Regions from separate parts of the Oceanicoccus sp. KOV_DT_Chl genome, predicted to be linked through region 1. Evidence: predicted binding sites of a transcription regulator. Region 1 holds the regulator's gene; the other holds the start of a gene.

What was found. Region 1 encodes PhoB, which activates phosphate uptake and scavenging genes when phosphate is short. Its sites were predicted from a motif close to TGTCATAAANNTGTAACA; they were not measured.
Region 2: the regulator PhoB is predicted to act here: its motif matches at 8,133-8,150, upstream of UNITIG_RS03690 (phosphatase PAP2 family protein).

The regions. Positions count from the first base shown of each region.
Region 1 is NZ_FQLF01000007.1:69,830-85,962, forward strand. It holds gene UNITIG_RS21555 (AbgT family transporter) at 1-1,041, shown strand, start outside; gene phoU (phosphate signaling complex protein PhoU) at 1,225-1,947, opposite strand; gene pstB (phosphate ABC transporter ATP-binding protein PstB) at 1,990-2,757, opposite strand; gene pstA (phosphate ABC transporter permease PstA) at 2,878-4,584, opposite strand; gene UNITIG_RS21575 (ABC transporter permease subunit) at 4,686-6,911, opposite strand; gene UNITIG_RS21580 (PstS family phosphate ABC transporter substrate-binding protein) at 7,120-8,097, opposite strand; gene phoR (phosphate regulon sensor histidine kinase PhoR) at 8,297-9,616, opposite strand; gene phoB (phosphate regulon transcriptional regulator PhoB) at 9,726-10,424, opposite strand; gene UNITIG_RS21595 (YgiQ family radical SAM protein) at 10,641-12,860, shown strand; gene UNITIG_RS21600 (DUF3859 domain-containing protein) at 12,908-13,444, opposite strand; gene rlmKL (bifunctional 23S rRNA (guanine(2069)-N(7))-methyltransferase RlmK/23S rRNA (guanine(2445)-N(2))-methyltransferase RlmL) at 13,444-15,636, opposite strand; gene rmf (ribosome modulation factor) at 16,024-16,133, shown strand, end outside.
Region 2 is NZ_FQLF01000002.1:2,240-18,372, reverse strand. It holds partial or broken gene UNITIG_RS24925 (GntP family permease) at 1-550, shown strand, start outside; gene UNITIG_RS03720 (LacI family DNA-binding transcriptional regulator) at 638-1,669, shown strand; gene UNITIG_RS03715 (MFS transporter) at 1,698-2,963, shown strand; gene UNITIG_RS24920 (SDR family NAD(P)-dependent oxidoreductase) at 2,986-3,420, opposite strand; partial or broken gene UNITIG_RS24915 (SDR family NAD(P)-dependent oxidoreductase) at 3,363-3,746, opposite strand; gene UNITIG_RS03705 (SRPBCC family protein) at 3,931-5,274, opposite strand; gene UNITIG_RS23360 (hypothetical protein) at 5,451-5,609, opposite strand; gene UNITIG_RS23355 (hypothetical protein) at 5,624-5,947, opposite strand; gene UNITIG_RS23350 (hypothetical protein) at 5,977-6,333, opposite strand; gene UNITIG_RS03695 (MJ1255/VC2487 family glycosyltransferase) at 6,595-7,527, opposite strand; gene UNITIG_RS03690 (phosphatase PAP2 family protein) at 7,584-8,099, opposite strand; gene UNITIG_RS03685 (YbaK/EbsC family protein) at 8,215-8,679, opposite strand; gene UNITIG_RS03680 (methyltransferase) at 8,813-9,424, opposite strand; gene UNITIG_RS03675 (NADP(H)-dependent aldo-keto reductase) at 9,583-10,623, shown strand; gene UNITIG_RS03670 (polyhydroxyalkanoic acid system family protein) at 10,769-11,047, shown strand; partial or broken gene UNITIG_RS25435 (enoyl-CoA hydratase/isomerase family protein) at 11,057-11,850, shown strand; gene UNITIG_RS23345 (VPLPA-CTERM sorting domain-containing protein) at 11,921-12,544, opposite strand; gene UNITIG_RS24910 (efflux RND transporter permease subunit) at 13,003-14,349, opposite strand; gene UNITIG_RS24905 (efflux RND transporter permease subunit) at 14,315-16,081, opposite strand; gene UNITIG_RS03640 (efflux RND transporter periplasmic adaptor subunit) at 16,086-16,133, opposite strand, start outside.

The DNA.
Region 1 (16,133 bases):
GGCCCGGTGGATGCAATTCTGGGCGGAATCTCAGCAGAAGCTGCATCATTGGTCAAACCCGGTTACGAAGTTAGTGCCGCCGCCAATTATTATTTTATTATTGTGTCAACATTACTCATCAGCGTAGTAGGTACATGGATCACAGAAAAAATTGTGATCCCCCGCTTGGGTGAAACGACTGCAAACATTACCGAAGCCGTAAGAACCACTCTGAATCCTGCAGAAAAAAAGGCGTTGCAAAGCGTAGGTCTATTTTCAGTTGTTTGCATTGCCCTATTATTAGCCACTCTTATACCGGAACAAGGGTTACTGCGTGCGGATAACGGCAGCATTTTAAACTCGCCTTTTATCAAAGGCATTGTGGTTCTCATTGCTATTTATGCTGCCATCGCTGGCTTACTGTACGGCAAAGTCAGTGGTAATTTTACTCGACAAGATGATTTTATTGACGGTATGGAAACCAGTATCAGCATGATGGCAAGCTACATTGTGCTGATGTTTTTTGCGGCGCAATTTGTTAGTTATTTTAACTGGAGTCAACTGGGTGCTATTAGTGCAATTAATGGCGCGCAATTTTTGCAGTCGATGAATTTGAGTGCGCCCACCCTAATGGTGAGCTTCGTTATTATGTCGGCGTTAATCAACTGCTTAATTGGCAGCTCATCCGCCAAGTGGGCATTGTTTGCCCCCATCTTTGTCCCGATGTTTTTATTATTGGGCATTAGCCCTGAAGCCACTCAAGTCGCTTACCGGATCGGTGATAGCTCGACCAATATCATTACGCCACTGATGCCGTATTTTGGGGTGGTCGTCGCTTTTGTACAGCGTTACGACAAAGAAGCTGGGATAGGCACTATCATTGCAACCATGCTGCCTTACTCGATAGCCTTCCTGGTCAGCTGGTCAGCCCTATTGGTATTGTGGATTTTGCTGGATTGGCCACTGGGACCGGGGCGGGAATATTTTTATAACTGCTTACTTAATAACCAACAAAAAATAACTATGTCAGTCGAGTATTGCACTCGCTTCTGTCCGGGATAAATCTAAAACACACCAGATAAGTTGAAGTCATCCCCGACGCCGATCTGGAATGACGAATAAAAAATTGAGTCTCCGTCTTATCTCGACACGTTTCGTGCTATTAGTGAAGGCTGAAACTCTAAAACTGCTAATTTATCCCGGACAGAAGTGAGCCCAATATTCGACAGATAGCCAACAAGCTCTCTATTTTTTGTCTTCAACTTCAGCCGTCATTGCAGTAATACCAATATGACGAACATCTTTTCCTTTCACTAAATAAATAACATGCTCGGCAATGTTCCGGGCATGGTCACCTACTCGTTCCAAAGCACGCAAGGTCCACAACACATTAATCATCTGACTAATCGAGCGCGGATCTTCCATCATAAAAGTAATAATACTGCGTACAGCACTCCCATACTCTTCATCAACTAACTTATCTTCTTTCGCTACTGCCAGTGCCATATCGGGGTCAAATCGGGCAAAAGCATCAAGGGCATCACGCACCATGTAACCGACATGATTACCGATATGACGAATTTCTTTATAACCGCGCGGCGATTCTCCAGTTTCAATTAGCTGTAACGCCTGGGTAGCAATTTTTCCAGCCTCATCACCAATCCGCTCCAAATCAATTACGGCTTTACTGATAGCGATCACTAATCTCAAATCACTTGCAGCGGGTTGACGGCGCGCTAGAATGCGTGTGCACTCCTCATCAATGGATCGCTCCATATAGTTAATTTTTTTATCGTCTAATTTAACCAACTCAGCTTTCGGCGCATCGGCATCTATTAAAGATGAAATAGCTTCGCGTACCTGTTTTTCAACCATACCACCCATTTCCAATAAATGGGTTTTAATTTCATCCAGCTCATTATTAAACTGCTGGGAGATATGATGTCCGTGGGTATCTTTATCAATCATAATAAAATCCTGTGGGGTTCCAGAATTAACACACTAAGCCGCTTAACCATATCGACCAGTAATATAATCTTCTGTTTGCTTTTTATTTGGGTTAGTGAATAGTTTATCCGTCGTATCAAACTCAATCAGCTTGCCCATATACAAAAACGCTGTGTAATCTGAAACTCGCGCCGCCTGCTGCATATTGTGAGTAACGATCACAATGGTGTATTTGGATTTTAGCTCATTTATCAGCTCTTCGATTTTTAATGTTGAAATCGGGTCCAGTGCTGACGCAGGCTCATCCAATAACAGTACTTCTGGCTCAATCGCAATAGTGCGAGCAATTACCAAGCGCTGCTGCTGACCGCCCGACATACCTAGAGCGCTATCGTGTAAACGGTCTTTGACTTCGTCCCATAACGCTGCCTGGCGCAAGGATTTTTCAACCACCTCATCCAGTACGCGCTTTTTATTCACACCCTGAATTCGCAAACCATAAGCCACGTTTTCATAAATCGACTTGGGAAAAGGGTTTGGTTTCTGGAATACCATGCCGATACGACGGCGTAATGAGGCCACATCGATACCACGCTGATAGATATCATCCTGATCCAACAAAATTTTCCCGGTGATTTCGCAGCCATCAACCAAGTCATTCATTCGGTTAAAGCAGCGTAGCAAGGTAGACTTACCGCATCCACTAGGCCCAATAAATGCAGTTACACGCTGCTGGGGTATCGATAAATTAATATCGTAGAGCGCCTGCTTTTTCCCTTCATAAAACAGGTTTAGATCATGCACAGACAAGCTAACTTCTTCATCAGCCATAGTATATTGCTGCGCAGAGCGACCGATACCGTCCATATTTATTGCATGTGATTTCACGTTTAAACTCTCACTATTCATTAATATTTTTTCAACACTATGTATTGAAAATACTTGGGCACTTTACATTTCCAGCGATTTATATTTCTCACGCAGATGATTACGTAAAGCAACCGCGCTAAAGTTCAGCAGGGCAATAATCACGACCAGTAATAAAGCCGTGGCATAAACTAATGGTCTGGCTGCTTCAACATTAGGACTTTGAAAGCCCACATCATAGATATGAAACCCCAGGTGCATAAACTTTTGATCCAAATGCATATAAGGATAATTACCATCAACCGGTAGTGACGGTGCCAGTTTGACCACACCCACCAACATCAATGGCGCTACCTCACCGGCTGCACGAGCAACCGCCAAAATCAAACCCGTCATCATGGCAGGGCTAGCCATTGGCAACACTACACGCCACAATGTTTCCGCTTTAGTTGCACCTAGCGCCAAACTGCCTTCTCGCAAGGCTTTAGGAATCCGTGACAAACCTTCTTCTGTTGCCACAATAACTACTGGCAATGTCAACAACGCCAAGGTTAATGAAGCCCATAATAAACCTGGAGTACCAAAAGTCGGTGCTGGCAACGCCGCAGGGAAAAGCGCCTTATCAATTTCAGCGCCGAGAAAATAAATGAAGAAACCCAAGCCGAATACCCCATAAACAATCGATGGCACCCCTGCCAAATTGTTTACGGCAATTCTAATAATACGGGTCATCAAACCTTGTCTGGCATACTCTCGCAAATATACGGCTGCAACCACACCAAACGGGGTCACCATCACCGACATTAACAACACCATCATTACGGTACCAAAAATGGCGGGGAAAATACCACCTTCAGTATTAGCCTCTCGGGGTTCATCACTTAGAAACTCCCAAAACTTTTCGAGATAGGCAACAGACTTCTGTAGCACATTCATGCCATTGGGTTGATAAGCATGCACGACTACCGCTAACGGAATTTCTACCTCCGCACCACTCATGGTCTCAGCAATAAAACTGTCGCGATTAATTTGCTGATAGAGTGTCACCAACTGCTCTTGTAATACCGCATAGCGCTGATCCAACTCCGCTCGGGTGGTAGCAATATCTGCCTGCGCTAATGCCTTATCTGCAGCACTGATATTGTTTTTTAACTCCAGACTACGACCAGCTAAACGCAAACGTTCAATCTGATAGTTAATGGCGCCAATATCACCTTTTTCTATAGTTTCAATGTCATTATGAATCTGTAGTGCGCGTTGAATACGGGTTTGAAATTCAGCCCAGGTATTTTCAGTGACAACAATATTTCCAGATTCTTTTACCGTTTTAAGGTAACCGTAAAAATTACCCCATTCACGGCGCTCTATGGCCATAATATCTTCAGGGTAGGTTTTATCGCTGACAAAATCCTCTATAATCCAGGCAAAATCCATACCTGAAACATCGCGATTACCCTGCTTGATTAAGCTGCGGGTAATAAACAGACTATCGCTATCAAGATTAACTCCCGCTGATTTCAGCTGTTCAAGCGAGACCTGTTCACTTTCAACCACTTCGCCAATAATCGTTTTTACTGGCTGACCTGGTAATGCGTATTGTGCCTGCAGTACATCACTAGGCCAAAAATGGCCAAAACCCCGTACCGCCAGCAGCAACAGCAAGCCCACAACAGCGACTACACTAATACTAACCGCAGCAGCATTTAACCAAATGAACGGATCGCCATTGCGCAACCATTGTTTAGCTGATTGCGGCTTCACTGATAACCTTGTTTGTTCAACTATTGTCATAAAATTACACTATTTAATAACTTAACCTGAATTCAATCAGGCTATGTTTAATATGAGCTATCACTTGCAGCTCATGCTAATAAATCAACGCGCAACGGTGGTTACAGGGAACCGTACTTCTTACGCAAGCGCTGGCGTACAACTTCTGCCACGGTATTGACTGCAAAAGTAAATAAAAACAGTACGAAAGCCGCCAGGAATAACACCCGAAAATGTGAGCTATCGACTTCTGTTTCACCAATTTCAACAGCGATATTAGCTGCCAGAGTTCGCATGCCTTCAAAAATATTGGCGTCCATCACCGGTGTATTGCCTGTAGCCATTAATACAATCATAGTTTCGCCTACCGCACGCCCCATCCCAATCATTAAAGCAGAAAATATGCCTGGACTGGCCGTAGGTATAATTACTCCAATTAAGGTCTGCCATGGTGTTGCGCCTAACGCGAGTGAACCATAACTCAAAGACTTTGGTACTGAGAAAATCGCATCTTCTGCGATAGAAAAAATAGTTGGCACCACCGCAAACCCCATTGCAACTCCAACCACCATCGCATTACGCTGATCATAAGAAATACCGAGGTCATGAGTTAGCCAGGCGCGCATATCGCCATGAAAAAACCATACTTCCAATATTCCGCTGGCAGCGACACAGCCCCAGCAGATAAAAATGACAACAGGGATTAATAAAATAGGATGCCAGCCATCAGGCACGCTGAGTCGAATTTTATTAGGCAATCGACTCCAGGCAAATCCAAACATCAGCACGCCGATGGGCATCATTAAGAAAATACTAAAAACACCGGGTAAATTTCTTTCCATAAAAGGAGCCAGCCATAAGCCTGCTAAAAACCCTAAAATTACAGTAGGCAGCGCCTCCATTAACTCCACTAACGGCTTAACTTTTCTGCGTACAGTCGGCGCCATGAAATATGCAGTGTAGATTGCACCACACAAGGCTAATGGGGTAGCAATTAGCATGGCATAAAATGCCGCCTTTAACGTACCAAATGCTAGCGGGGTAAAACTGTATTTCGCCTCAAAATCAGTATTGGACGCCGAAGACTGCCAGATGTAATCAGGTTCAGGGTAACTCTCGTACCAGACTTTTTCCCACAGTGCTTGCCAGGAAACCTCCGGGTGCTCATTATATAAATCCCAATAGGTAAACTCACCACTCTGAGTTCGGCTTAGCAGTGCATCAGCTCTTGGTGCCAATGCTAGTTGCTGAATGTTAGTGGTATTCGCAGCAACACTTTTGGCTAATAAATGACGACCAGAGGTCGTATGGTAGATACTCACTTCATTGTTTTGGTCTAACGTGACAAATCCTTTGCGACGATGCTCCACCACTAATTGTTTAATAGCAGTATCACTTTGCTGGAATTGTCTAATGTTTCTCAACCGTGGTGTTTTACCCGGCTGACGCACCATAAAAGTTTGTACTACTTCTCCTTGATCACTAGCTACAAGCAGTGAAATATCGCCCAATAAAAACCGGACATCGGTAACTCTGTCACCATCAAAAAAGCGGCCGGCATCAATCACTTCTTCATCAGCTAAACTGATGACCCGATAATCACCAGACTTGCTAATCAAATATAACCAACGCTGATCAGGTCCCACTAGCAGCCAATCAATATTAATATCCACTTCCGGTAAATTCAGGCGTTCTTCCCTCAGCACCACTTCCTCAGTCAAAAAGTCTTCCTCTTTGATCTGCCGAACGCCTTGTAGCTGACGATTAATTTTTGCAATTAGCAACATTTCATCGTCGGTATCACGAACGACCAGCTGGGTTATAGTGCCCTCTCCCAGAGATATGGGTACCTCGCCATACGGGTATTCCAAAATGGGTGAAATCAAGCGCTGATCATTCGGGTAACTAATCTTGTATTTTGGCGCAGCCAACACCACTTGGTTATTTGCAGCGACAGCAAACAGTGGCTGCTGTTCCGAGTTCAGCGCAAAGCTGGTAATAGCCCCCTCTACAGGTAGCTGGAACTGTTTAATCGTAGCGCCATCCTCAGCAAAGAAAAACTGCACCTGGCCGCCACGATCCAGCTGCATGGCAACCTCGGCCTGTTCTTCCATCGCCAAATAGAGGACATCACCATTAGCTGCTACAGAATAGGTTTGCAGGGGCTCTAAACTGGCCGACTTAAACAGCGGCACAATTTCGTAAAGCAAATAGAAGAAAATCAGCAGGATTGCGACTAATACCCCCATACCACCGGCGGTAATAGTGAAATTAGTTAGGCTATCTTTAGCTTGGCGCCAGCCACCCAGGCGCTCCTGAGTCAAGCTAGTTCGTTGTTTTGTGCTCATAGATGGGGAAACCGTATCAATCATCGCTGGGATTATATGAATCAATTATGACACTTATGTTACAGCGAAAAACTAAATCCCATTCAATTCAGTTGGCCGGACTTTAGTGATAAATGCCCGTACATAAAAAAGCCACGGTCAGGGACCGTGGCGATAATCAGAGCGCAACAAAAGACCCTGAAATGACCTGAATTTGGGTCAGCTAACGTTATAGACCCAATTTTTTCAATTGAATCTCAACGACTTTAGCGGGTAATGGAATATAGCCATCCTTTACAACAACTTCCTGCCCGGCTTTGGACATCACTAACTTGATAAATTCACGCTCTAAAGGGCTTAAAGGTTTGTTAGGTGCTTTATTGACGTAAACATATAAGTAACGTGACAAAGGGTATTCACCTTTTACCGCGTTTTCAGGGGTTGCATCAATTAAGTTACCACCCGCCTTTTCACTTAAAGCTACTGCTCTCACACTGGATGTTTTATAGCCGATACCTGAGTAACCGATACCATTAATCGAAGTAGCTACCGACTGCACCACTGATGCTGAGCCTGGCTGCTCATTCACAGTGTTTTTGAAATCACCTTTACAGAGCGCATTTTCCTTAAAGTATCCATAGGTTCCTGACACAGAATTGCGACCAAACAACTGAATATCGCGATTAGCCCATGCGTCAGTCAATCCCGCTTTACCCCAGGTATTGATATTGCTAGATCCGCCACACTTTAAGGTAGAAGAGAAAATCGCATCGACCTCAGCCATCGCCAACCCCTTAATAGGGTTATCTTTATGCACATACACCGCCAGCGCATCGATCGCTACTGGAACCGCTGTTGGCTTATAGCCATACTTTTCTTCAAAGGCCGCCAATTCTTTATCTTTCATCTTGCGGCTCATTGGGCCCAGATTAGAAGTACCTTCGGTCAACGCTGGTGGTGCAGTAGAAGAACCCGCCGCCTGAATCTGAATATTCACATTGGGGTAGAAACGCTTGTAGCTTTCAGCCCACAAGGTCATCAAGTTAGCCAACGTATCAGAACCAACACTTGATAGGTTGCCAGAGACGCCACTGGCTTTAGTATAATCCGGTAGATCTGCGTCTACCGTAGCATGGGCACCCATGACACTGACTGAACTCAGCGCTAATGCAAAGGCTAGTTTTTTTATAGGGTTATACAGTTTCATCCGACTCTCCAAAGAGTTATTTATAAGCGAGTACACAAAATGTTTGTGACACTTTTAAGTTACAGGGGCTACTTTAAGAATCTTTTGTTACAGTAATATGACGATAAAGAAAATTTTCTGACTTCAGTAAAATAACATCAAGCGCAGAGAGAGACGAAAAGACAATTAGCAGATGGGCCCGTATTTACCGACAGCGAAATCAGGCGGATTCAGAGCAATCAAGCACTCGCAGCTCAGGGAACAGGCAGCAAAAAGTACTACCCTCGCCCACCGTACTCGATATTTTTAGTTCCGCCTGATGACGCAACAAGATATGTTTCACAATCGCTAAACCAAGGCCGGTCCCGCCAGTCTCAATCGAACGGCTATTGTCTACCCGATAAAAGCGTTCGGTTAAGCGGTGTAAATGATGCGCCTCAATACCACCACCATCATCAACAACCTCCAAACAAGCACCTTGAAGACTTCGATACCAGCGTACGTTAATATGGCCTCCATCGTGAGTGTACTTGGCCGCATTCATAATTAAATTAGCAAATGCACTATGAATTTCATCACTGCTGCCCTGTAACTGAAGACTATCATCACACTCGATTGTAATATGGCGCTCAGTTGTGACTGCCGCCAATACCTCTTCTCTAATTGCCTCGATTATCGGGCGGATAAAAATTGGCGGCTGTTCCTGCGCCTCAGGTACAGACTCCAATCGGGACAATGTAATCAAATCATGGATTAAGGTTTCCATTCGCTGAGACTGGCTAAGCATTTGCTGAATCACCCGTCGCCAACGTAGATCATCTGATAACAACTGCTCAGCGTCAGCATCGGCCAGAGTCTGCAAATAACCATTAATAACCGTTAGCGGGGTACGTAATTCATGAGAGACATTAGCGACAAAATCTTTACGCATTTGCTGTAAGCGATCTGTTTCAGTGACATCCCGGGCAAAAAGCAAGCGACTACCCTGACCAAAGTAAGTGATATTGATTAACAGCTTAAAATGATTGTTATACGGCGAGGTTAACAATAACGGCTGCACATAATCGTTGCCGTCAAAATAACGAATAAAATCAGGGGTACGAATTAAATTTACTAACTGCTGCTTGGTATCTTCAGGAAAACGCAAGCCCAGAAACTTTTCTGCCGCAGCATTACTCCATTCAATATTGCCACGTGTATCAATTAACACCGCACCGTCTTCTAACGATGCAAAAGAGTCCTGTAAGTAACTTACCGCAGCTTTTAAGCGTTCATGCTCTTCTTTAGCTCGTCGCTGTAATTGATAAATACCATCAAAAACCTCGCCCCATAGCCCTGTACTTTCGGGCGGCGCCAGATCAATACTTTGATCAAGCCACTTCTGAATTCGTCTTAATTGATAAAAAGTCCACGCTATATAAACCAGAGTGGTCAGCAATACAGCGGGGAGCAGCAGGGAGAAAGGCCAGCCAATCAAAGCAGCTAATACAAGCAGCAATAGTAAATTGCGACATTCGATTTTCCAATCGACAGTATGCATGGTTCAGTTCACCAATAAACAGCCACTAATTAGCAGGCGCGGCTTTGTGTGCGGGTGACAATATTGTAGGCGGTTTTGCCATGGCAAAACACAGTAATGAAGAACAATTTTAGCTAGCTGTAGAAAAACGGTAGCCGGTGCCTCTAACCGTTTGTACCAAGTCGCCGTAATCGGCCTTATCTGTCATCAACGCTTTGCGTAAGCGGCGAATATGTACATCAACGGTACGCTCTTCAACGTATACATTACCACCCCACACCTGATCGAGTAACTGGCCACGACTATAGGCCCGTTCCTGATGCGTCATAAAGAACTTTAATAATTTAAACTCGGTGGGACCAATACTTATCGGCGCTTGATCAATAAATACGCGGTGACTCGAAGGGTCCAATTTTAAACCTGAAACTTCAATGGCATCCTCCTCCTCGATAGCACCCGCTCGACGCAATACTGCCTTAATCCGCGATAACATCTCTCTTGGCGCAAAGGGCTTGGTGATATAATCATCAGCGCCGACATCCAAACCTTGAATCTTATTATCTTCTTCGGTTTTTGCTGTCAGCATAATGACAGGCAGGCGGCTGGTCATTTCATCTTTACGCAAACGCCGCAGCAACTCTACCCCGGACCCTCCCGGCAGCATCCAATCCAGTAACACCAGGTCTGGTGGATTATCAATAATTTGTACGTGAGCCTGCTGAATATCACCGGCCTCCGAACAATCAAAGCCCGCCATCTCCAGCGACATACGTATCATTTCCCTGATGGCGGCTTCATCATCTACGATCAGAATTGTCTTACCTTCCATTTAAATACCTGTAGCTGTTCTCTCAATAGCTGATGATTAAAGCCAAAGTTTATGACAGCAATATGACAAAGCTAAGCAAAAATCGCAATTCTGTGGCTATTTAATGACTTATTTATGACGAATAGACCAGTAAAACTGCTGGCTTTAATACTTTACCCGCTACATTCAAGTATAATGACGGCCGTTCAATCCTGCTGATATCTCCAAACCACACACATGAAATCGTCAACATCCACTAGCCAAGAATTATTCTCCTACCGCAAATACTGGGCGGAGTGCTTTGGCCCTGCACCTTTTCTGCCCATGAGTCGGGCAGAGATGGATACACTGGGCTGGGATAGTTGCGACATTATCATCGTCACCGGCGACGCCTATGTGGATCACCCCAGCTTTGGCATGGCCGTTATAGGTCGCGTATTGGAAGCGCAGGGCTTTCGCGTAGGAATTATTGCGCAACCGGACTGGCGCTCGAAAGATGCCTTTATGACGCTGGGCAAACCCAATCTTTTTTACGGTGTCGCCGCTGGCAACATGGATTCCATGATCAACCGCTACACCGCTGATCGCAAATTGCGTCACGACGATGCTTACTCCCCCAATGATGAAGGCGGCAAGCGACCTGACCGCGCCGTGGTTGCCTACTCCCAGCGCTGTAAAGAAGCTTACAAAGGCGTACCCATCATTATCGGATCCATCGAAGCCAGTTTGCGTCGAATTGCCCACTACGATTACTGGAGCGATAAAGTAAAACGCTCCGTGTTGATGGACTCCAAAGCCGATTTACTGGTTTACGGCAACGCCGAACGCGCTATTGTCGAAGCAGCTCATCGCTTGGCTGCCGGTGAGCCGATTGGGCAAATACGCGATATTCGGGGCAGCGCCTTCGTCCGCAAGGGTATTCCTGCTGGCTGGACGGTGATTGATTCAACCCAAATTGATAGTCCGGGGAAGGTAGAAAAACATCTCAACCCTTACGAAGTTAGTGACTCCGGCGGCAGTAAAGATTGCGCCATTGAAGATAAAGCAAGCGATAAGAATAGCGATATTCAAACCGTGACCATCATCGACCCGCTCAGCGCGCGAAAAAATAAACTCGACCGCAGCAAAACGGTGATTCGACTGCCTTCCTACGAAACCGTAAAGAATGATCCTGTTTACTACGCCCACGCCTCCCGCGTTTTACACCTGGAAACTAATCCGGGTAATGCCAGAGCACTGGTGCAACGACACGGTGAACGCGAAGTGTGGTTAAACCCACCACCGATTCCGCTCGAAACTGACGAACTGGATAATGTGTTTGACCTGCCCTATCAGCGCGTCCCTCACCCCAGTTACGGTGATGCACGTATTCCTGCTTATGAGATGATTCGCACCTCGGTGAATATCATGCGCGGCTGTTTTGGTGGCTGTACGTTCTGTTCCATTACCGAGCATGAAGGCCGCATTATTCAAAGCCGCTCCAAAGAATCTATTCTGCGGGAAGTTGAAAACATTCGCGATAAAACCCCCGGCTTTACCGGCATAGTGTCAGATCTCGGCGGCCCTACTGCCAATATGTGGCGGTTGAATTGTAAAAGTAAAACGATAGAGGAGAGCTGTCGTCGCCTGTCCTGTGTTTACCCTGGTATCTGTAGCAACCTTGATACCGACCAAATGCCATTGGTGGACTTATATCGTGAAACCCGCGCCCTACCGGGCATTAAAAAAGTATTAATTGCTTCCGGCTTGCGCTATGACCTTGCGGTAGAAACCCCGGAGTACGTGCAAGAACTCGTCACCCACCACGTCGGCGGCTATTTAAAAATAGCCCCCGAACATACCGAGGGTGGGCCGCTATCAAAAATGATGAAACCCGGCATCGGTACTTACGAGCGCTTTAAGAATATGTTTGAAAAATATTCCAAGCTGGCGGGCAAAAAACAATATTTAATTCCCTACTTTATCGCCGCCCACCCGGGCACCAGCGATGAAGACATGATGAATCTGGCGCTGTGGCTAAAGAATAACGGCTTTCGGGCTGATCAAGTTCAAGCGTTCTACCCTTCCCCAATGGCCAGCGCCACTGCGATGTATTACTCGGAAAGGAACCCACTGAAGAAAGTCGGGCGCAATAGCGAAATGGTTAAAACCCCACGCGGCCTCAAACATCGCCGTTTACATAAAGCATTTTTGCGTTATCACGATGCAGATAATTGGCCAGCAATCAGGGAAGCGTTATTAAAAATGGGCCGCAAAGACTTAATTGGCCCCGGCAAAAAGCATTTGGTTCCCGCTCGTCAACCGCGCACCTGGGTAGCACCTGCTGGTCAAAAAATGTTGACCCAGCACACCGGTTTACCGCCGCGTTCCGATGGCAGCAATACCAAACGTAAACTGGCAGGCGGTTCCAAAACCCGGAAAAACAGGGCTGTTCGTTCCCGTAGTCGATCACGCTAAGCCAAGTTGAATTTAAATCAGTGGAGATGATGGCGCTAATAACAAGGTTATTGCACCTGAAAGGTTTTGCTGACAACTATCTCGTGGCGATAAATTACGCTAATCACCCATTCTCCAGCCACTAACTCATAAGGCTTTGCCAATAGATAAAAGGCACCGTTCTGGTAGCTGCCATCGGCTTTTATGCGCGCATGACTGTGCTTGGTAAAACCTTTGGACTGGTGACCTAAATAATCGTTAGTGGAAGGATGTTTAATCTGAATGGTAACCGGCACCCATTCCGTATCCACGGTATTGTCGCGAATAATAAAATTAAAACCAAACAACTGGTCTTGCTTTAACGGTACCGTGGCGGTCTGTTTCACCAAGCGGGAACTCACCACACTGGCATAACCTGCGGTGGTATCAGCTTTGAACTGGCTCTCTGATTTTTCTAATAATTGATAAATCCCAAAATCTTTAATTTGCAACGTTATCGGGAATACGATCTGCGCATCTATTGCGGCTTGCGCAGTGCCAATAGACAGCAAACACAGTAATAGTGTTAGAATCCGACGCAATACTAAACTACTGGCAAACCGCATTATTTTTCCTGATGCTTGATAAACCAGCACTGATGAATCTTCTTCGAACGGTGAAAATCTTTATCAAGAGACCAGTCAGATTTATTCTCGACACAGTAATCCGTTAATTGATCATTAGCGAGGCTGAATTTACGCTGGTTATTAGAGAAGATTAACAAGCCGTCGCGAGTTAATAACTTCATCGCATCATGGATTAAGGCCACATGATCACGCTGTATATCGAGAGTGGCATCCATTTTCTTGGAATTTGAAAACGTCGGCGGATCCAATAAGATCAAATCATAGCGATTGTCACAGGTTTTTACCCATTCCAGCACATCAGCCCGTATCATCCTGTGCTTGGTTTCACTAAAGCCATTTAACGCCATATTCTTACTGGCCCACTCCAGATAGGTACTGGAAAGATCAACACTATCAGTGAAGGTAGCGCCACCCATTGCCGCGTGCACACTCGCTGTAGCGGTATAACAAAAGAGATTTAAAAAACGATTGCCCTTAGCCAACTCCGCTATTTTTAAACGCACCGGCCGGTGATCTAGAAACAACCCTGTATCCAGATAGTCTTTCATATTCACCAGCAGTTTAGCCTGCCCTTCCCTTACCTCAAAAAAGTCGCCACTACTGTCTTGCTTTTGATATTGCTTCGCTCCTTTTTGTCGGGTGCGTTGCTTTAGTACCACATATTTTTCAGCGACATCCAATGCCTGCGGAATCGCCGACATCACCTCGCGCAACCGCTGTTCAGCAACGGCGGGATCAACACTAGCCGGTGCGCTGTATTCAGCAACATGCACCCAACCTTCATAATAATCTACCGCAACCGCGTATTCCGGCATATCCGCATCGTACAAACGATAGCAACTGACATTGTTATTTTTTGCCCATTTTTGTAACTGCTTGCGGTTTTTCCTTAAGCGATTGGCAAACATTTGCGCGCCATCCGACAATGGCTGAGGCACCGACGACTTCTCATCGCGCTCCGTTAATGCTCGACGATCTTCGACAAAGTATTCCGGCTGTACATCAAAGCTAAGTAATTTACTGGCAATCGCGCCATTAAAAAGCTGGTACTGTTTTTTATTTTTCAGCCCCATTTTTTTACCCAGCTCCGGGTTGCCGGTAAACACGCCCGCCTGCCAACCGACGAATTCTTTTTTCAGGGTTTGACCGAGATTGCGATACAAATGCAATAACGAAGACTCATCACCTAAACGCTCGCCATACGGTGGGTTGCAAATAACCAAACCGGAATCAATTTCAACATGGGTGGGTTTGGCAAAATCTGCCAATTCCTTGCGCAACACTCGAACTTTACCGTTCAAACCTGCGGCATCGATATTTTGCTGGGCGATATCAATAGCTTTAGGGCTTGCATCATAACCGCGGATTTCCGGCCATTGACGCTGGAGGGCGGCTTCTTTTAACGCCCTGGCTTCTTGTAATTCTGCATCCCAATATTTTGATTGATGGCCCAACCAACCATTAAAACCCCAGTAGCTGCGTAAAATACCCGGCGCAATATTGGCCGACATCATCGCGCCTTCAATGAGTAGCGTACCGGAACCACACATTGGGTCCAAAAGCGCGCCACCTCTGGCCGCTATACCTGACCAATTGGCCCGCATTAAAATCGCTGCCGCGAGGTTTTCCTTTAACGGCGCCGCCCCACCCTCTTGCCGATAACCACGACGGTGTAAGCTCTCTCCCGACAAATCCAGACTAGTAACTAATACACCCTTGGCAACACGAATATTGACGCGAATACCAGGGTGATCTTTATTTACATCCGGACGACGTTCAAACCGCTCGGTAAAATAATCAGCGATAGCGTCTTTGGCTTTTAAGGCGGCGAAATGAGGGTGCTTTAGACCCGGCATGGCGCCGGAGAAATCAATCGCAAAACTACCGTCAACAGCCAGGTGCTGCTCCCACGGCAGCGCTTTAACCGCTGCATACAAGTCATCGGTGTTACGACACTCATCTTGACTCAGTGGCATTAAAATACGGTTCGCCAATCGCGACCATAAACAACTGCGGTAAGCAATGCTCAACGGCCCGTCAAAATAAACCCCAGCCACAGTTTCTTTTACCTTGCTGGCCCCTAAAGAGCGTAATTCTTCCAACAACAGCGTCTCTAAACCTTTGGGACATGTGGCAAAGTACGCATAAGCGCTAACAGCTGGGTGGGACATATAAAGGAAACCTATCGAGTGTGGCTTAGATTATATAGTGCTAAACAACCCCGCTTTGAAGAATTTCAGGGAATAGCTCACATTTTAATCAAAGCTAAGTCTTTGTTTTTAATGATTAATCTAAAGCCGCCTGAGAAATTTATATCACTCGACTTGAATAGGAAAAATCAGTGGTCGACAGCCTTACAATGATTTGCTTAGATAAGGTTGTCAGCGCTGGCGAATTCTACCAAGTCCAGCCTGCAACCACTAACAATAATCTCTTACACAGGAACCAATTAAAATTATAAAGCTCTACCCATAAGCCATTGCTCGTCGCATAGACGATAAACCAGTGGTGTGAAACATGTTGTGTTAACGATAAATATCAAGAATGAGGCGTATTCTATGAGAAGACAAAAACGTGATATGGCAGAACGAGCATTTTCCAAAGGTTACCAGGCTGGCTCACATGGCCGCCACAAAGATACCTGCCCCCACGATAATGGCGATGTTCG
Region 2 (16,133 bases), on a different contig from region 1:
TGGCCATCCCTTTACTGCGCTGATGATCGCTTGTTTATTAGCGTATATATTGCTACGAAAGGGGAGTCAGCTATCCGCAGTGCAATTGCGGGAAGTTATGACTAAAGCATTAGAGCCTGCTGGTGTGGTTGTGTTAGTGACTGGTGCCGGGGCGGTGTTTAAACAGATTTTAGTCGATTCTGAAACCGGATTAATATTGGCTGGTTTTGTTGCTGATTTTAATTTGACCCCCTATGTCTTTGGTTTTTTGATTGCCTTATTAGTCCGTGTGTCGCAAGGGTCAGCTACGGTGGCAATGATTACAGCAGCCGGATTAACGGCGCCGGTGCTGGAGTCATTGGATTTAACTGTGCAGGCAAGCGCATTAATGGTGATTGCCATCGCTTCCGGTGCTACCGCACTGTCGCATGTGAATGATTCCGGTTTTTGGTTGGTTTCCAGGTATTTACATTTGGATGAAGCAAGCACGCTAAAGTCCTGGACTTTGGTATCCACTATCGTCGGTTTTACCGGCTTTGGCGTTGTACTATTGGTTTCATTGGTAATTTAGTGTTAGCAGTGAATGTATTAACTGTCGCTGGATTGTGTTCGATTTAGTGTATTATTAGCCCAGAAAAATTATTTATAAGGATGTCGAGTGAGTGTAAGTAAAACCTCAAAAGCAACGATGATGGACGTGGCCAATCACGCCGGTGTTTCCAAGAAAACCGTCTCCAGGGTGCTGAATAATGAGGCCAACGTTAATGAGAATACCCGGCTCAAAGTGCAGCAGGCGATGGAAATTCTTGACTATCATGCCAATATGTCCGCGCGTCGCTTAGCGACGCATCAGTCATTTTTGATCAGTATGTTGTATCAGGATTTTAGTGGTAACTATATTCATGATATTCAGTCTGGCTTAATCGATAAATTAACGGTGCATGGCTACTCATTACTGGTACACCCCTGTGGTGATGATGACGAGAGCACTTTGAATAAAGTGGAATCGATGATTCGCCAATCGAATGCCGATGGCTTGGTATTAATTCCCCCAATCTCAGATATGAAATCTGTGATCGATTGTTTGGAACGATTGGAAAAACCCTATGTAAGAATTTCTCCCAAGGGTAAAACCAACCCAACAAAGTCAGTATTCTGTGATGATTACCAGGCTGCCTATGACATGACCCAATATTTCATCGATAAAGGCCATCAGCGGATTGGCTTTGTGATTGGTAACCTTGAACGTCGTGATGCTGTGGTGCGATTGAAGGGCTTTCGTGCGGCGATGGCTGAGAATAAAGTTGCGATAAATGAAAAATATATTGTGCAAGGGGATTTTAACTTTGAATCCGGAAAAATTTGCGGCGAAAAATTGTTAACTCTGGCGACACCTCCCACCGCCATTTTTGCCAGTAACGATCATATGGCTGCCGGTGTGATGGCAGCCGCGCATGAAAATGACATTGCAATTCCACAGCAGTTATCGGTGGCCGGTGTCGATGACAGTCCTATCGCTAGCGAAATATGGCCGCAGTTAACCACCATTCGTCAGCCTACGCAGTTAGTGGGTGAGGAGGCCGCCGATAAGTTGATAGCACAGATTAAATCATCCGAATTTACTTGCTCACCGGATCTATTGCCCTGGCAATTGGTCTTTCGCAATACTGTAGCGGCGCCGTCATCTTAGGCGGGTATAATTTTATGATGTGTATACTGTGTTGAGGTCTGAGCAGCTCAAGCGACCACTGTTATGGGTGCCATCTAGCTTTTTTGCGATGGGGCTGGTAAACCAAATTCTGGTTGTAGTCTCTGCAATTATGTTTCGCAATTTGGGTATGGGCTACGCCGAGGCTGCGGCCTATGCCAGTCAGTTCTATCTCGCTTATGCGATTCAACCCTTATTAGCTCCACTGGTTGATACCTTTAAAACCAGAAAGTTTTATGTAGTTGGCTCCCAACTGTGTATTGCCGTGGGTTTTGGCTTGGTGGCACTGTGCCTGCAATTGCCAGCCTATGTTGCGATTGTTATTGCTATTCTTTGGTTGGTCTCTTTTGCCGGCTCTATTCAGGATGTTGCGAGCAACGGTGTTTATTTAAATGCTTTGGATAATAAGCAGCAGGCCAAGTTTATCGGTTTACAAAGTTTAAGTTGGGGGCTTGGGCCAATAGTGGGCGCAGGTGCTATGGTGGCTTATAGCGGTCATTTATTCAGCACGCTTGGCAGTTGGGTGTCTGTGTGGCAAATTATTTTTGCATTGCTATCTGTCATCTTACTATTGATTGCGTTAATTCATCAGGCACTATTACCAGCTGATCCGCCTGCATCAGTGCCGGTGGTAGAAAAACCTACGCTTAAGTTGACCCATGCTTTTACCAGTTTTTTCTTAAAAAAAGATATTGGCATCATGATCGCCTTTGCTTTTTTTTATCGATTAAGCCAGGGTTTATTAGAAAAAATTGTGCCATTTTTTATGATGGACCCGCTGAGTAATGGTGGTCTGGGTTTAGATAATATCGCCTTGGGTAATATCAATTCGCTAGGATTTTCAGCATTTTTAGTAGGTTCAGTTGCAGGCGGCTGGTTTATTGTGCGCCGGGATCTAAAGCCGAGCCTGATGTTTTTATGTTGCGCGGTAAATATTCCGAATATTTTTTACGTGCTGCTTAGTCTTTATCAGCCTGAAAGTTTTTGGCTAGTAGCTGCGGCGATTCCTTTGGAAAAGTTTTTTTTCGGTATGGGCGCTACCGGCCATATGATTTATATGATGCAACAGTTGGCACCAGGAGAGTTTCGAACGACTCATTACGCTTTTGGCACAGGATTTATGGGCTTGTGTATGTGGTCGATGGGTTCGGTCAGTGGTTTTTTGGTGGAGCTACTAGGTTACCAACAGTTTTTTATTGTGGTATTACTGGCAGCGATCCCCTCATTTTATGTCACCTGGCGGGTGCCCTTTAATCAAGGCGCTGCAGCATCTTAGTGTTAACTAAACTCCACATTTTTTAGTTGGCGTAGTACGCGCCACCGTTGATATGCCAAACTTGTCCATTCACCCAGCCGGCTTCATCTGACATTAGAAAAGCAACTGCGGCGGCAATGTCCAAAGTGTTGCCGTGGCGATCGCTATTATAACCTTTGAGCATGGCATCTAATATTTCTGCAGGCATATTTTCTTTGGTTGTTTCAGTGGCAATAAAACCCGGTGCCAAAGCATTACAGCGAATGCCTTTCTTACCCCAGCGTGACGCGACATGACGGCAGAGAGAATTAATAGCTGCTTTTGAAGCGGCATAAGATGGGCGTTCGCGTTCGCCAATAGTGGACGCCGCTGATGACGTACAGACAATACTTCCCCCTTGTTGTTCAGTAAATGCGGTAGCGTTTCCCGAATTAAAACAGTTGTTCCTGTCAGGTTTACTTGTAGTGTGCGCTGCCAAACGGCTAAGTCCATATCCAGTATGTTACTGTCTTCCAAAATAATTTTTAGATCTGCCGCATTGGCAAACAGGCCGTGTATAGCGCCAAAGTGGTCAGCTGCAGTGGCTACTAAATGTTCTATAGAAGCTGTATCGGCTTGATCGTAGGCAATAGCCAGAGCATTGCCTCCGTTGGCGTTGATTTCGTCAGCCGTTGTTTGTGCAGCTCCCAGGTTAATATCACCTAGCGCCAGATTGGCTCCTTTTTTTGCCAAATGCAGTGCTGTCGTTTTGCCAATACCCGACCCGGATCCACCGATTAAAATAGTTTGTTGTTGGAGGTTCATGTAAATGTCCTTTGTGATATCTATACTTCTAATGCGGTAAGAATATAGGGTGATTGAACGCAGTAGATCACCCAAAAGTATGGCTGTTAGGAAATAGACAATCGAGCTTATCTGCTGTGATGTTGATTTCTGCAGCATCAAATTTTTTAAAGGCAGTTTATAGATCTACCTTCAGTCAATACATTCAATCGGCAGTTAGTGGGTCATCCATATATTTATCCAGAGTATTGTGGAAGTGACGAAGCCGCAGCTCCTGATCACCCAGGTACATACCCTTAAAACCTTCTGAGCTTAAACCCGCTTGTACAAACTGCAGATTGTCTGCGTCCTGTTGCATGACGTCAGTAATGATTGTGGGTTGTGGTACTTGAAATACGTCACTGTATTGCACTCGGGTGTTATGAGTGCGATGCACTGGTTTAACCTCCTGATCAGCGGGTATGTGGGCAAGTAGTAACAGGTCATAGTACATTTTGTTTGGGTCGGTTGCGTGGGGTCGAAAGCGAAAAGTGTTAATGCCCTCAGCAAAAGTATTAAATACAATATTGGGGAAAACGAAATAGTGGTAAACATCTGATAGCTGGTCATCACGAAGCTGTTGGTAAGGATAGTGGCTTGTGTCTTGCATCTCCCTTGAATATTTTTGTTTGGCTAGACGAACATCTTCAGGTTTTCCCTGATAGGCTTCGGGATCCATGCCATAAAACGACATCCATTGTTTTAACTCGGGAAAAATTTCAGTGTCGTTATGGTAGGGTGGACTGGTAGTGCCATAGCGATTTATCATCCGGCTGTGTTCACCTAACAGTTCAATTGAGGCTTTAGCCTCAGACCATTTCAGCATTTGTGGATGGATGCCGCGAAAATGATAGGACTCGTTAAAGGCATCGCAGCCTGCTTTCCAATTACAGTCCCAGAGAAAACTGTTGTATTCATAGAGCCGCATATTTTCCATCTGGTAGGGGGCTAGATGACCAGGGATAACGCCCAAAAATTCAGTTAATGGTGGTGCTTTGCCGTCAATGTTAAACCAGATCCAGCCTCCCCAGCAGTCAATTCTAATCTCTGCTAGATCCAGTTCATCACAGGGTAGGCCGTTGGCAAGTTGCGGGAAGGTGTCGGCGTCGGGTACGGCTTTAATTGTGCCGTCAATATTCCAGGCCCATGCATGAAACTGGCACTTCAATATTTTTCGGTTACCGCACCCGGAGTCATGGATCAGTCTATTGCCCCGGTGCTGACAGACATTAAAGAAACAGCGTAATTGGTCTTCCTGATCACGAATAAAAATAAAAGACTCACGACCAAATTCGTGGGTGACAAAGTCACCACTGGACTTTAGCTGTTCAATTCTGGGCCCCATATTCCACACACGGCGCCATACTTGTGGCCATTCTTGCTGCATATACGATGGGCTTGAAAAGCGATCGCTGGCGATTCTGTCTTTACCAATATCAGGAGTGGGATTATTGCTATTGATTACAGGTGTAGATGGTAGGATTGGTTTATCGGCATTTTTATTATTCATTCTTTACTCTGCCTTAGTCGTTACTTAATTGTACATAAATAGATTGCTTACACTTTACCTAATTAATGCAGTCCATAGTATGAATAAGTATTTGCTACTTATTTATGTTTGAATAATAGGTAGCAAAATTTCCAGCTGTGCTCGATGCTTATTGAGCAGTCACTGATACGTTGCTGTTATAAACTGCCATAGATAAAATTTATCCAGACATCTTGTTTAATAAACCCGCCATTCCATTGCTGCCATTGGCTGCTTAATCCTTTTTCCTGCGCCTTTTTTAAGCTAAGTCCACTGTCTTTCATGGCTTTTACTTCGGCGAGTGTGCCAGTGAGCATTTGATGATATTCGCTTAACCCTTGCTTGTCGGTAAGGGGGCCGTGACCTGGAATGACGACAGTTTCACCATTAATTTTTTCAGGACTTCAGCAATGTTATTTGCATAGGACACGACATTGCCGCCGCTACCCAGATCTACAAAAGGAAACATGGGAAAAAATAAATGATCGCCCATATGTACTACATTTGCCTTGGTGAAAAAGATGACGGTGTCGCCGTCAGTATGGCCATTGGGATAATGCTGTAAGTTGAGAGTGTCATCATTAAAGTGCAGCTGCATGGATTCAGGGTAAGTGATATTAGGTAGAGCGTGTTTGGGGTAGGGTTCCGATACCATGTTGAAAAATGCTACTTCCTGACGGCTATTTAGACGCGCACGAACATTGTTGTGAGCGACAATATCAACACCATCGCCAAGGTTGGCATTATTGCGGTATGATCACCGTGCCAGTGCGTGTTGATAATATATTTTAATGTATTTACACCGCCGTATTGATCAATTTTCTGTTTCAGAGCAGTAGACATCTCGGCATAATCATCATCAATAATCAGTAAGCCATCTGTACCTCTGCTTAGAGCGATATTACCCCCTTTACCTTGTAGTAATATCAATGACTTATTAATTTCGGTAACTTTAAACGTGGTGTTCTGGTGATTTTCGGTCGCTGCGAAAGTGGAAAATAATAGGATGCTCGCAAAGAATAAGGGAAATAGCAGTTTCATGATTCAGTCCTTCGGTTTATTAGTCGGGGCGCTTGCTACAGCCAGCCGATAAATTACCAGCTTTTCAGCTGAATATCAGTGTTTTTTAGCAAGGAGAAGGCGTTTAACTATGTGTGAGGGATTAATGTAGTGGCACAAGATTATTCAGCGGCTGCTGTGGCGAGGGGAAGTCATTCCAGAGTTGCTGGCAAAGCTGCTGTGGATTTTCACGGTCACCCCGCAGTATCCAATCGACTAAGGCTTTGGCTACATTGGGGAATTTTAATAATGGGGCTTTTTGGCTAGCACTAGCCATTCCGCTATTGTTTCACGATCTAATACGTTGAGAGTCGTGGCATAGCCTAATTTTTCTAAAGCAGCCGCATTGGATAACTGTTCCATTTGACCCTGTAGGGGTTTGGCAAGAATAGGTAAATTCAATTGCAGGCATTCACTGATTAGCTCAAAGCCTGCGTTACAGATAACCGCTCTTGACTTGGATAAATCTGCTTTAAATCCATCATGGCAAGTCTTTCGCAGCTGCACATTATGTAGCGTACCGTTGTCAAGATCGGGCGAGTATTGTACAAAATGTTGTCTCGGGAACCGGTGTAATAACTCAGTAACGTCATCTTGATTTTCAAACGGTAGATAAACTAACACACTGCTATTGCAGGCTTTTGGCTTTAGTTCAGTGTCGATAATCGGTGGTAAAATAGGGTGACCAAAGTGATGCCAGTGTAGTCCGATTTTCCATCTACCTGGTGCAAAGTTACGCATAATAGAATTGGCGATGAAATTTGTACTGGCGGTAGGGATATCATAAGCAAAAGAATTTTGATGGCTTATCCCGAGCACAGGTTTCCCTTGGAGTTTAGCCGCCCAGGCTGTGACAGGTTCAAAGTCACTGATGATTAAATCGTAGTCTGATAATGGTAAGCTTTTAATGTCACGAATAAATTGCAGTGGTTTGTTATTGCTGAGGGTTTTTTGATAATTAATTTCGCCCGCCTCGCTAACAAACGTTAACCCCTGGCGATGGAGATATTTACCAAAACAATCCATATCGAATAACTTATCCGCGTCTCTACCTGAAAATAAATAGGTTACTTCAATCGGTTGTATCTGTGCTGCTAAAGCAAATTGCTTTGCCATCACGCGAGCTCGGGTGATGTGCCCGTTGCCTGTTCCCTGTACACCATAAAGTATTTTCATGTATATGTTCTCACCGGTGGCCTGATCTCAGTGATATCTCTCGAGCTAGGATTTATTTAATAACAGATAACAAACGCAGTGGCAGAGCCTAATAGTGCGCCGGCAATAATGTCAGTGGGGTAATGCACGCCTAACGCGACTCGGGACATTGCTACCAGTGTCGCCCATACAAATAAGGGCCAGGCGATACTGCCGTAGAAAATAAACGTTAGGTTGGCTAACAAAAAAGCGGCCGCGCTATGCCCTGAAGGAAAGCTGAATTTATCATGGGCGATGATAATACTTTCAAAGGTAGGAATGGCTTCGGGGGGGCGCTGCCGTTGCAGGCAGTTTTTAAGTATCCAGTACAACGGCATTTGCAATGCAAAAGCGAGCGCGGCGTAACTAAAAAATTCATCGCCTTGCTGCTGGTCTAGTACCAATATTAACAGAGGTAAACAAAGTTGTAGGTAGCCATCCCCGGTCCTAGAGATACTCTTGGCAAGCCTGCAGTGCAGTGCCGCATGCTGTGTCCGGCTGCACCATAGCAACATTCGCAGGTCGTATTGGTATAGATCGTCAATGATTTTCATAGTGCTTAGGTTAGTAAGCACGAATGACAGCAATGTGACGTTAATATTTCAGTTTGATGAATTCTATGGCAATGACGCTATTTTTTATTCTCGCTTAAATCCCTGGGCAGGGTCCTTAAATATTATCGAGTACAATAGCGCTGCTCATCAGATAATGAAATTGGGCGTCACTGAAATGGATGAGTTCTTGATGATCACCAGCTTCAACATATAAATCTGGTTGTGTTAGTAGCGCGCTATCGACATAAGTCGTTAAGCCATAAGCTTGTCCCAGACCGGGGATAGCACCTAGTTCACAATCCCGGAACAGCTCTTCCAATTCGAACTCCGGGACTAAAGTGTAGGATCTATGTAGTTGTCGATTTAACTTATGCAGCTGAATTTTTTTATTGGCTGTGGTCAGTACCATAGCGAGCTCACCGGCGCTGTTTTCCAGTACTAACGCTTTCACTAGTTGGTCGGGATTAATTTCAGCGAAGATGGCCGTTTCCAAAGAGCTTTTGCTAAGCGGATGATTAAGAATTTGGTAACTGATTTGATGATCGCATAAATAACTACTTATAGTGGGTGCTAAACTCATTAGATGATCCCCCGACGATTTGTATATTACTTAGAGTCAGTATTTGGGTGGCTGCCGGTTAAAAATGTATAGCAAGCAGCCGCATTTGTGAATGAGCTTATTAAGACTATTTAGTTATGTAACACTAGCTTCTTCAGGCGTTTTCGATAATTAACAGGCAGCCTGTCGCTCGGCGGGGTTGATCGATAGCGCGGTGTTCCAGCTCAGCATAATATTGATCTATACAGCGTTCGGCCAGATCGAAAAACGGGGCGCGCTCAGGGTCGGCGATGATGATTTTGCCTACACCGGCTTTGCACGCACGTTTAATTAAGTTAAATACGGTGTCGGCCAGTTCATCCCAAAAGCAGATATCGGCAGCTATGATCAAGTCGTACTCGGCTAGTTGTTTAGTGGTGATTTTTTCAAAGTACTGCCGTTTGGTTTTGATAGCAACATCATTGGCTTCGGCATGCAGTTGTAGGTAGGGGAATACCGCGCTATCGGCATCTACACCGGTAACCACTGCCTGATAATGTTTGGCGCAATGAATCCCTGCTAGTCCCCAACCACAGCCTAGCTCTAAAACTTTGCAGCCATTTTGGGGTGGGTTTTGTTGCAAGTAATCCATAATTAAATAGCTGGACCCCCAAAATTTATTGCCATGAATGGATGGCGTCTCTTGTTCACGTTTGGTGCGGCGGATGGCTTTATGTTGTGAAGTCAGAATAGTAACGCCGAAAGCTTCTCGGGTATTGTTTTCCATGGCGATGATATTAGCCTCGATAGATCAGTGGTAGACGGTAAGTTGAGGCGGCAATAATATAGAAAATGTCCCTTTTTTTACAGCCTCTGCTAGTATGACGGCCGTTTATTCTAGAAATTATTATTTGATTTAAATTCAAAAACTACTCAGAGGTTCTCATGCAATACCGCCCACTAGGACAATCCGGGATAAAAGTCAGCCAAATTTGTTTAGGGTCAATGATGTGGGGGTCCCATAACAGTGAAACGGAAGGCCACCAACAAATGGATTATGCCCTTGACCATGGGGTGAATTTTATTGATACCGCGGAATGTTATGCGGTGCCACCGCAGGCAGAAACCCAAGGCAGCACGGAAAAAATAATTGGCAGCTGGCTGGCCAAACGCTCAGACCGTGAACAAATAGTGATTGCCAGTAAAGTCACCGGTCGCAGCCCTTATGATTGGATTAGAGGTAAAGAAACGCGGCTCAATAGAGAGCAATTAGAAGCTGCGATAGAGGGTAGTTTACAGCGCTTGCAAACGGATTATCTGGATTTATTTCAACTGCATTGGCCTGATCGCAAGCTCAATAATTTTGGTTTAGGTAGCCCAAATTATCAACACTATGATGATGAGTCTGTGGCAATTGAGGATACATTGTCAGTGCTCGCAGACTTGGTTCAATCCGGTAAAGTTCGGCATATCGGTGTCTCTAACGAAACCCCTTGGGGGCTGTCAAAGTTTTTACACTACGCGGCAACAAAGGGTTTGCCCAAAGTGGTGTCCATCCAGAATGCGTATAATCTGCTGAATCGTAGCTTTGAATTAGGGTTGTCGGAGTTTTCCCATCGTGAAGGTGTTGGATTACTGGCTTACTCGCCTGCTGGGCAAGGGGCGCTTAGTGGCAAATACTTAAATGGTGCCCGGCCTGAAGGCAGCCGTTTAGTGAAATTTGGCCGCTTTAGTCGTTACGAGAAAGCGGCTGGTCAGATCGCGATAGCTAAGTATGTGGCCTTGGCGAAGGCGCACGGGCTGGATGCGGTGCAGATGGCATTGGCCTTTGTAAATCAGCAATCGTTTGTGACCTCCAATATTATCGGTGCCACCTCTATGAAGCAGTTAAAGATGAATATCGAAACTGTAGATATGTCGTTGAGTGATGAGCTGTTGGCGTCCATTGAGATGATCCATCTGGAATCACCGAATCCATGCCCCTGATGCTGTCTTTTTTCTCCTTGCTTGAAGGATGGGAGAATCCCAGCCTCTTAATTTTCTTATTGGGTGAAACTGGGTGATGGTTACAATATATCCATTACGGTTTTGCGCATTCAGGAGTATTCCTTAATGTTTTTGAGGTTAACTGATGGCAACTATTACTATCCAGCACGAATTTAGCTTATCGAGAGACGAGGTGAAGTTGAAGCTTGTGGAACTTGCCGAAGCCATGACTGCCCGCTATCAACTGAATTGTGATTGGCCCTCGGAAGATTGCTTGCGTTTTAAGCGCAGTGGCGCCAGCGGTGAAATTAACATACAGGCGCATTCAATCCGTTTTAATTTGAAACTGGGACTAATGTTAACGGCGTTTAAAACCACTATTGATAAGGATGTGCGTCAATTCTTACAGGATAATATTGACTAGGAGTTTATAATGTTGGAGCCAGCAGTAATCGTCAGTAAACAGGGTAGTGTGGGATTCCTTACCTTAAACAATCCACCCATGAACCCCATTGGTGTGGCGCAAGTGATGGCATTGGAGCAGTTGTTACCGGTATTGGCGGCTGACAAATCAGTGCGCGCCATAGTTATTAAAGGTGAGAGTATAGACGAGGGTGAAGCAACACACTTTTCAGTAGGCGCCAATTTACAAGAAGCCCATATCGCCGAAGAGGTTGGGCCTAATAAATTCGTTGAACAGCGAATTCAACTGTTTAATCAAATTGCAACGATGGAGAAACCGATAATCGCTGCAATTCAGGGTTATTGTCTGGGGGTGGTTTGGAGCTGGCCATGGCGTGCCATTTTCGCTTAGCAGAGCAGGGCGCGTTGCTGGGTTTGCCGGAGATAAATTTAGGGGGAGCGCCCTTGTGGAGTGGCGCTAACCGGCTGCTACGTTTGGTTGGCAGGGCCAATGCGCTGGCAATATTGCTACGTGGTAGCAAGCTTACCGCGCAGCAGGCACAGGCTTACCATTTAATAAATGAAGTAATCGTGGCTGAGAATTTTGACGCTACGGTATTGGACTTTGCCAATGAGTTGGCTGCCAAGCCGCCATTAGCGGTAGCGGCTATTATCAGAGTTATCAATCATGGTCAGGATGCGTCATTGGCTGATGCCCTGGCATACGAGTTAGAGCAATTCATCCCGTTGGTAGAAACCAAAGATATGCAGGAAGGCGTGACGGCTTTATTTGAAAAGCGAGAGCCAGTGTTTATTGGCATGTAAAATTATTAGTAAAGGTGCAATAAAAAACGCGGGAGAGGGCGCCCGCGTTTTGTGAGTAAATAGCGGGAGATTAACCTCGTTTGCGACCTATACCTGCTAATCCTAACAGTGCGCTTCCGAATAACCATGCTGAAGCTGGGACGGGAACAGCACTGATTTGTACATCTCCCAAACCAGCTAACAGTGAGATACTGCTGGAGCCTGTTAGCGTGAGGTAGTTAACATTGCTTAAGTTAACGGCAAAAGTTTCAGCAGTACATAAGCCACAGCTATCGTCATCAAGTACGATTTGTTGACCGTCACCAAAGCCTACTAATACAACGCTATCCGGTCCTTCCCATTGGCGCATGGTCAATGTGCCAATATCAATTGTCTGGTCAAAGTCGATACGAAGAGTTTCACCGCTTTCCAGACCCGCCAGATCAAACAGCCCTAAAGTGTCATCATCTGCCACCCCGATGCCGTCTAATGTTAATACGCCAATATGGGTACCACCGGCAACTGCTGTGATATGCGCATTGATTTGGCTATCGGCGCTGGCTATATCAAGAAAAGGTGCCGTACCTGATCCAAGCCCGGCCCAAGGGCCAGTGACGGGTAAACCAGTAAAATCAAAGGAAGTGGCCGAAGCCATACTGCTCATAGCTAAGGTAAGACAGAGCCCCGCTAGTCTTGATGTGTTTCTTTGTTGCATGAGTTAGTCCTTTTGTGTATGGCGGGGAGTACCCCACACTATTATTGTTATTGACCTGCGCGTATGAAACTCTGTGGCTTCTTTATTTAGACGCGAAGGTCTCGAGAGTTTGCAGCATTAAGCTTAGGTACTTAATACATTGATTAAATACAGCAAGAAATAGTCCAAATAATATTTATCTATATAAAACATAGCCTTGAAGGCTAATGGTCGGTAGTATTTATTCTTTTAGTAAATATATCGATTGATATGTAATGCTGAGCGACAATTGGGGAGATAATATGATATCGACGCCTCTTTTTGGTGCAAAAACTTTCTGGCGGTATCTTATTATCGCTGTTGTGCGTTGTAAGGCCGTATACAGCCCCAATATTACTAACTAGTAGTTGTAAGTTTTATCGACAAATATGATTGTGTAAGTTAATTATGTTTGTTGGGCAGCTGTTGGAAAATCCACATTAAAATTTATGTCTCAGCTCTTGTAATGCGGTGTACAAGCAAGGCAGTAATATTAACGATACTAATCCTCCAAACATTACCCCCCAAGCCATCGCCATTACCATCGGCGTGATATAGGAGTTACTACCCATAATGCCGTAGGCTGTCGGCAGTAGTCCGATAACGGTGGTCACTGAAGTGATGATAATCGGGCGAAAACGCTGTTGTGCAATATCGGCAATGGCATCGATATTGAGTAGGCCGGCGTCCTGTTGTTTTTCGTTTAGGGTATGAACTAACACTAGCGAGTCATTAACCAATACCCCCATTAACCCAATCACGCCGGTCACTGCCATCATACCCAAAGTAATTTGTTGAATACCAAAGCCGATGACCACACCGATTAAGCCGAAGGGTAGGCAGAGCATAATCAGTAGCGGTTGCAGCAGCGAATTGAAGAGTAAGATCAGTAGGCCAAATATTCCCAGCATGGCGATGAGATAAGCGCTGCCCAGGTTGCCAATGGATTCCTGGGTTTGTTCCAGTTCACCGGTTTGAATAATACGGGTAGAAGGATAGTGCTGCTGCCATTGTTGTCGGGCGATAAATTCTGCCACTTGCTGGTTTATTTGGTCCAGGCTAATAGCTTGCCGGTCGATGTCGGCATATACCGTGATTGTGCGTTTACCAAAGTAGTGTTTGATATCCGCTTCACCCGAACGTAAGTGAAAATCTGCGACTGACTTTAAATAAATAGCATGGCCGGAGGAATTAATGATGGCGAGATTTTCTAATGTCTGTAACACGCTGTTGCTAGAGGGTGGTAATTGCAGCCGGTAGCGGACCCGTTCGTCCAGCGTTTGTAGTTCATCAACAATTTCGCCATCCAGAGCGATACGCACCGCTTGGGTCACGTCACTCACTGACAGTGATCTGGCGGCAAGCAAAGGGTAATTGATTTTTAAATCCAGAATATCTTTACCAGGGTTGTAACTGGTCCAGCTATTGGTCACTGCAGGCTGTTCAGAAAGCCATTGTTGCAGTTGCTCGGCAAGCGCAAAACGTTCATCGCCATTGCTAATAATTTCTACCTCAACGGCTTTGCCGACGACGGGGATATCAGTCAAGGGTTGAACATCCAGCCGTTGGTAGCCGGTTTGAGTTTGTGCCCAGTTTCGTAATTGCTGACTCAGTTGGTAGGTGTTGGTTTTACGCTGTCCTACAGGTTTTAAATATATGGATACTACTGCCCATGCTTCATTGTTGCCTTCAACAGTACCGTAAAGGTCGGTATTGTGATGGCCGATTTGTGAGGCAATATTTAATAGGTCGTCAGGACTTATTTTGGGGGCGGATCTGTTTTTCAATATCGATGACCTTGGCGACAGTTTGCTCAAAGTTACTGCCGGTGGGCAGTTCCACTTTAATATTAATGGTATCGATATCCGGGCTTGGGTAGAGGTCAAAATTTATGGTTAAAACCCCCAGTGTCATCACCACTATAAATAGTCCAATGAAGCCAGCAATGGTGAGGTATTTACGTGCTAATAAACGGTAAATTATTTTTCTATAACGCACGCTCAGCTTTTGAAGCAAAGTATTATTATTGCCGCTGTTTGAAATGGTTAAACGGGTATGGGCCAGATGAGAAGGTAGCAGGCACTGGCTTTCAAAGAGTGACACCATTAGCAGAATAATAACAGTGATTGGAAAACTCACCATAAAGGCAGCATCGTAACCGGTTAAAAACAGCAGTGGTAGAAAGGCAAGTATAGTGGTGAGTGCGCTGAAAATAACCGGTTGTGATACCTGTGCTGCGCCTAGCAGGCTCGCTTGATTGGCATCTATTCCTTGTTCGCGGAGCCGTTGTGTGTTTTCACTAACGATCACTGCGTCATCTACCAATATACCCATTAGTAAAATAATAGCCGTTAAGGTAATACTGTTAATAGTGACGCCAATGGCATCACACAACATAAACGTTAGGCCAATCGAAAAGGGAATTCCGACGGCGACCCAAATAGCAAAACGAACATTAAGAGTAAAACATAAGATAACGAAAACAGAGAGTAAACCGAGCAAGGCGTTACCCACTAACACATCCAGCATATTGTGAGTCAGTCGTGACATATCGTTGACTAATTTCAGTTCCACTGTAGTTGGCAGAGTGGATTGAATTGACTGGATATAATCTTTTACTGCTTGCGCTGTATGTAATTCATCCGCAGAGCCATTGCGGCGGGCCATCAGCGCGATGCTTAGTTGGCCGTCAGTGCGCGACTGTACCTCCCATTCTTCAAAACCTTCAATGACGGTGGCGACATCGCTGATACGAATAACGTTACCCGGTTCTTCGCTGCGAATAATGACATCAGCAACTTGCTTCGGATGTTCAAACTGGCCAATGGTAACGACTTTTTTTTCCGTGGTGAAAGATTCTAAAGAACCACCGCTGTCGCGGACATTGCGTGTGTTAATAGCGCCAATCAGTTCTTTATAACTGATGCCTCGCTGTACCATTTTTTCCGGTTGTGCCTGAATATTGACCTCGGCACGTCGATAGCCCTGTTTTACCACGCTGGCAATGCCATCCACTTCACGCAGTCCATCGCTAACTTTTTTTGCCACGGTTCTTAACAGTGCCTCTGGGGCTGGGCCAGTTACATGGACTTCAATGACGGGTGTGATCAGAGTTGAGAGCTCTTCTACAAAGGGTTTTTCTATCAAGTCATTAGGTAACCTGGTAGCGGCGCGGTCAACCGCTTTTTGAATGTCACTTAATACTTTATCTTTATTATCCAACTCGGTTTGCAAGCGAATAGAAATAACCGAACTGCCTTCCATGCTGTTGGAGTAGATCTTATCGATCCCTTCGACTTTGACCAGCTCTTCTTCCAGCGGCAGAGTGATGGCGAGTTCGATATCTTCAGGCCCAGAGCCGGCGCGGATTGTGGTGATATTCACCGAGCCCATATCAACTTTAGGGTTGTACTCATAACGCATATTGGCCAGAGTGAGTGCGCCAAGGATAAATACCAGTACCATGATCAGGTTGACTAGTAAGGGCCTACCAATAAAAAAATTAATGATCGCATGCATAAGATTATGGGCTCACAACAATAGCAGAGCCATTGATGATTTTATCCTGAGC